One region of the Colwellia meonggei genome, then DNA from elsewhere that is predicted to be linked to it. Evidence: predicted binding sites of a transcription regulator. Region 1 holds the regulator's gene; the other holds the start of a gene.
The links. The regulator sigma-54, encoded in region 1, starts transcription at its own class of promoters, with help from an activator protein. The targets are predictions, from matches to a motif close to GTTGGCACGNNNNTNGNNT.

Region 1 (3,217 bases):
TTATCAGCAACCGGTTTAGCAAAATCTTACAAAGGCCGAAAAGTTGTTAAAAATGTCAGTTTAAAAGTTTCTGCTGGGCAAATTGTTGGTTTACTTGGTCCTAATGGTGCAGGAAAAACCACCTCGTTCTATATGATTGTTGGTTTAGTCAATAATGATAGCGGAGCTATTGTACTTAACGAAGAAGATTTAACTTTGCTGCCAATGCATGAACGTGCTCGTAAGGGTATTGGCTACTTACCACAAGAAGCATCAATATTTCGGAAATTATCTGTCTACGACAACATAATGGCCATTTTACAAACGCGAAAATCATTAACTGATGTTGAAAAAGAAGAAAAACTTGAACACTTATTAGAAGAGTTCAATATCGGTCATATTAAAGACAATTTAGGTATGAGCCTGTCAGGTGGTGAACGTCGTCGAGTAGAAATTGCGCGAGCATTAGCTGCTGATCCAAAATTTATCTTGTTGGATGAACCTTTTGCAGGTGTTGATCCAATTTCAGTAGGTGATATAAAAAAAATTATCCTACACTTAAAGGAACGTGGTATTGGTATTCTAATTACTGATCATAACGTGCGCGAAACATTAGACGTTTGTGAACATGCGTATATTGTTAGCCATGGTGAACTTATTGCAGAAGGTGATGCGGATCAAATTCTTGCAAATCAACACGTAAGAGATGTATACCTAGGTGAACAATTCACGCTATAGTGAAATCAGCTTTAGCAATAAAATAACATTGTGTTAAATAGTAACAGGGAAAAGAAAATCTAAATGCGTCCTACTCTGCAGCTCCGTATCGGGCAACAGCTAACCATGACCCCGCAATTGCAACAAGCAATTAAATTGTTGCAATTGTCGACATTAGACCTACAGCAAGAGATTCAGGAAGCGCTTGAAAGTAATCCACTGCTTGAAATGGATGAAAACCAAACTAATACTACCGAAAATACCCCTGATAATTTAGAAGAAGCATTTTCCGCAAGTGTCGGCGAAAGCACTGAAGTAGCGACGCCAGATGGCAGTGAAGACTCTACTCCTACTATCGATGAAATCAGTTCTGCTGAAGGTATGGCAAAAACTGATATCCCAGAAGAATTAAATAACGACACCACTTGGGACGATAATTTTAGTGCCGGTGCTAGCAGCGGCGCAGTAGGCCCAGCCTCAGAAGATTATACTTACCAAGGCGAAACTAAAGACTCAATTCAAGATCACTTACTTTGGCAAATGGAGCTTACACCGTTTACCGAAACCGACCAGGCTATTGCAACAGCGATTATTGAAGCTGTCGATGAAGCTGGTTACCTTACAGTATCAGCTGAAGAAATTTTAGAAAGTGTTGGCATTGAAGACGTAGAACTTGACGAAATTGAAGTGGTTTTAAAACGTATTAATGTTTTTGATCCTGTAGGTGTCGCGGCCCGCTCTATTCCGGAGTGTTTACTAATTCAATTAAACCAGTTCTCAAGCGATACACCTTGGTTAGAGGAAAGTAAATTAGCGGTAGGTAAATATATCGATTTACTTGGTAATCGCGACTATCGCCAATTAATGCGTAAATTACGCCTAAAAGAAGATCAATTACGTGAAGTTATTCGCTTAATTCAGACACTTGATCCACGCCCTGGTGATAGCGTTATTAAGAGTGAAGAGCAATACGTTATACCTGATGTGTCAGTTGAAAAGAAAAATGGTCGTTGGACCGTTGAACTAAATCCTGATACTGCACCTAAGCTTTCGGTAAACCAGCAATATGCCGCGATGTCACGTTCAATGAAATCATCTACTGACTCGCAATTTATTCGTTCAAACCTGCAGGAAGCTAAGTGGTTTATAAAAAGTCTCGAAAGCCGTAATGATACCCTATTAAAAGTGTCAAATTGTATCGTTCAACGCCAACAAGGATTTTTTGAACATGGCCCTGAAGCCATGCGTCCTATGGTATTGAACGATATTGCTGAAGCTGTTGATATGCATGAATCAACCATTTCGCGTGTTACCACACAAAAATATATGCACACGCCACGAGGCATTTTCGAATTAAAATATTTCTTTTCTAGCCATGTCAGTACTGAGAATGGTGGCGAGTGTTCATCAACTGCCATTCGTGAGTTAATTAAAAAGTTAGTTTCTGCAGAAGTACCGGCCAAGCCACTGAGCGATAGTAAAATGGCAGATATTCTTGCAGAACAAGGTATTAAAGTGGCGAGACGTACCATAGCTAAATATCGCGAGTCACTTTCGATACCACCATCGAATCAACGTAAAAGCCTATTGTAGGCTTGGTTTATTTACCCGAAAAAGAGGATTGAAGCATATGCAAATTAATCTTACCGGACACCATGTCGATGTTACCGATTCATTACGTGATTATGTTAATGGAAAATTTGAAAAACTAGAGCGACATTTTGATCATATCAATAATGTTCATGTCGTGTTAACGGTGGAAAAGCTTAATCAAATTGCCGAATCAACGGTGCATTTAAGTGGTAGTGAAGTACATGCCAAAGCCGAAAATAGTGATATGTACGCTTCAATCGATTCACTGATTGATAAACTTGACCGCCAAATATTAAAATATAAAGGCAAAATTAGTAAACACTAATATCCCCCTTCGCATTAGGTTTTTGAAGTAATTATGAAGTTGCAAGACATCTTGACACCGGACTGCACTATATGTGCAGCTCCGGGCTCCAGTAAAAAACGCATATTAGAATATTTAAGTAGCTTGGCCTCTGAAAAATTGCCTAATCACGATACTTTTCAATTGTTAGAGAGCTTGGTTAAGCGTGAAAAAATGGGCTCTACTGGAATTGGTAACGGAATTGCAATTCCTCACGGACGTTTAGATACTGCTGATAAGCCAATTGCGGTAGTTATTACTACAGAACAAGCGATAAACTTTGATGCCATAGATCATAGACCTGTCGATATTTTTATTGCGCTATTTGTTGCCGAAGCTGAGTGTCAAAATCATTTATGTACATTACAAAGCATCGCCGAGATATTTCGCGACAAACAGTTTTGTAAACAAGTTCGTAAATGTGAAAGTAACCAAGCACTTTTTGAATTAATCCAACAAGCGAGTTAATTACCAGTGAAATTAATCATTGTCAGTGGCCGTTCCGGCTCAGGTAAAAGTGTGGCACTTAGAGTCTTAGAAGATTTAGGCTATTATTGTGTTGATAACATTCCGGTTAATTTGTTG
Region 2 (3,217 bases), on a different contig from region 1:
AAGTTATAGTGTATTTAGTTTCATTCTCAGGAACACTTGGTGCGATGAAAATTAACTCTTTTGATTGCAGAGTATCGATATCTATTTGACTTGCATCTGTTTGCCGCCAGAAAAACTCTACAATTCCGTCAGGGTTATTAATTTTTGCTTGTACTTTTACTTCAGTTAATTCAAACGCTTCAATGTTATTGTCTAGTGATATAGATGTAGATGCAGGAGGGGCTGGTATTTGAGAAAGTGGTGTAGGAGCTAATTTTTCATCCGTTTTTGATGCTTGTGAACAGCCTTGTAATAAAGCGCAGCTAAATAAAAAAAAAATTGCGACCATGTGTTTAATATTAGAACGGAACATTAGTAATTGCATTTGATTATCTACTTTGAATCAAGTTTAGTTGATTGGCACACCAGTTGGAACAATTATTGACGATTTTCACCAATACACAATAGTTTCTGCGAGTGTTTAGCATTGTGTTTAAGTGCTCATTCTTCGTTCGACATTAATTCTTTATTTAGCCATGTCGTGAAAAATAAGAAATTTCCCCGAAAAACAGTGTATGACTACGATATCGATTTAACAAGATCGGAAATATATGAATATAGCATTTTATAGCAGTTAGAGAACTTTTTTGGCCAAATATTAAGTAATGAGATACCGACAATTTAAAGTAACTATAGCGAATGAAATTGTGAGGTTATAGATACGATTGAAAATGTAATGAGAAACTCTTGGAAAGTATCTTTAAGATCAGATGATTAAACTAGATTTACTCAGATTATCTGAATCTGTTTTAAACCCGATAATTTACGGGCGAAATTTTATAACCGAATAACCTTTGAGTAAAATAGATAGAGCTTTCACTGATACGCTAATAATAAATTTTAATGTGAAAAATAAAAAAACCGGCTCAGTTGCCGGCTTTTATTTTAACTTACAAATTATACGTTTCGTTTTCTGCGTCCTGCAAAACCTGTTGCAAGTAAACCTAAACCAAATAGTGCAATTGTAGTTGGCTCTGGAACTGTACTGATTCTAAATTGTGCATCCAATACGTTTGTTCTTTCTTCTACTGTAACAAAACCAAAACATGCTGGCTGTCCATTTGAACATTCATAGTTTGCTGGTAATGTCGTTAAACCAGATAGACGTGTTGTTACGAAGTATTCAACATCGTTCCAACCAGGGATAGGGCCATTAATGTCTTGTAAAACAAATGGCACAGTAAATTCAATAAAGTCAGGGCCAACAACAGGGACTAGTGGTAGGTTTTCTAAACCTGTAATTTCAAAAATATCACCACAACCATTGATATTGTCACCTTGTGAGTTTGCTTCTCCGTTTGGACAGTTCACACCGCCATTTGGTGTTTCGAAGAAGTTAATACCAAACTCTAATTGTGGAGCAAAGTATGGTTGGCTATCAGTTAATAACGCATCATAAACTAAGTCATCACCTTTGCCTTCCCAGTCAGTTGGTATTAGCGCTAAACCGTCAAGTACTGATGCACTAGTTAATGAGTCACCAATAATAACCCAATTTTCATGAGTGATTGCTGTACCTTGACCCCAAGCACCGTCAGTTTCTAATGAATCATTAATTGGGCTATCAATGCTTAGTGAGCTTTGTGGGTTACCTGCACCAGCTGCTGGTGTACCCCAAGTTAATGATGTTGAAAGAGCGTTATCGCCTGCAACACCATTTGCAAAGTTACCATCAGTATTTAAGATGTTACCTGCATTATCAGTAAGATCATTTGCATCACCACCAGCTGAATTGCCGTTGGCCACCACATCATCATTTGTTGTTGCGGTGTTTGTAGTACCAGTATGACCAGCTTCAAAGCCCGCTTGGTTTGTATAAGACCAGTTTGTAATAAGGTTGGCATTCGCTGTATTTGCTAGACCAGCGATAAGCAAACCTGATAGTAATTTCAATTTAGTGTTCATGCTTCATCTTCCTTAGAATTAATACAGATTTTATTCGTTATTTACCGATTAAATGCAGATGGTGTGCCACTTTTGAAAAGTTGTTTTTAATCAGGTGTTTGCGGTGTCTATGTTGGAGAGTCTCAAACTGTTTGTAAAATTATTTGACAGCTGGTTGTTGCAATTTGCGATACCGTAAATCAATAAATGATTGTTAGAATTACAATCGTGTTGCGTACCATTTTAGTCGAGTTTCGCTTGGTCCTAAAAGAGAGTTAACAAGTTTTGATTTTTTCAATGTCGTCAGATTGTTTGTTACTACTGCGTTGCTAGCAAATGAGTATATAACTTTGAACTTTTGATTATTTTTTGAAATATGTAAGATATTAGTATCATTTTTGCGATATGCTTTCTCTACTCGCCAACCTAGTGGTGTAAACTTGTTCAAGTAGTTATCAACAGCGCCTTCGATACTTCTCCCATCATAAACATATTCGATTACGAGCAAATGTTCATTGTTTGAAGTAATAATGCAACTTGCCGCAGGAGCCGCTAGCTGAGGCACCGGTAGTGTTAAGAGTACTGTGCTGCAATTATTATTAGCAATATCAGGTGTTGTAAATAGATTACGTAATGGTGCAGATATAAGTGTTATAAATAACATGACGACAAAAATAGCTTTAAAATTAACTCTTGTCGTTACATGGTGGCTTTTTCCATTATCTGCTGGCGCAACAAATCGTTGACCAAAATAAAACAACCAGATCATAAATGGCATATAAATATACCAGCCAAAGCTATTATGGTCTTGCATAAGGTCGCTTTGCATTTCAGTAAAGTGGCCAATCATAATAAGTGCGGTTATTCTAAGCCAATTGGTTATCAATGCTCCAACAACAGCAATAAATAAAAATGTGAGTGCATGGCTATATTTGCGGATATTGAGAAAGGTAAACAAACTAGATATTGCAAGAGACACAATCAAATAGCGCAAGCCACTACAACCTCCAGCGATTTCAAAAACCCCCGAGGGGATTGAAATAGTATTACCTTCAACAAAAATAGGTACGCCACTTAAATTCATTAGGTACGTTACGGCATATGTTGAAATACTTTGCAGAATGTTTGTTGCTGCTCCCCAAACCGGTATTAGAAATATTAAGAATAAAGCTGGGAATACTAATTTGATTGATGGCTTGAAAATGACTGTGGTTACTGCAGTAATGAATAATACAAAACTAATGCGATAACCTGTTGGAAATTGGGCATTCATCGAAACCCATAATAAATAGCC

Region 2: a site for sigma-54 is predicted at 1,997-2,015, ahead of AC27E9_RS15790 (THxN family PEP-CTERM protein). Genes of this name have one in related genera too.

Annotation. Positions count from the first base shown of each region.
Region 1 is NZ_BAAJLZ010000001.1:426,487-429,703, reverse strand. It holds gene lptB (LPS export ABC transporter ATP-binding protein) at 1-717, shown strand, start outside; gene AC27E9_RS01975 (RNA polymerase factor sigma-54) at 781-2,289, shown strand; gene hpf (ribosome hibernation promoting factor) at 2,327-2,614, shown strand; gene ptsN (PTS IIA-like nitrogen regulatory protein PtsN) at 2,648-3,100, shown strand; gene rapZ (RNase adapter RapZ) at 3,107-3,217, shown strand, end outside.
Region 2 is NZ_BAAJLZ010000007.1:108,938-112,154, reverse strand. It holds gene AC27E9_RS15795 (PKD domain-containing protein) at 1-352, opposite strand, end outside; gene AC27E9_RS15790 (THxN family PEP-CTERM protein) at 937-1,944, opposite strand; gene xrt (exosortase) at 2,144-3,217, opposite strand, start outside.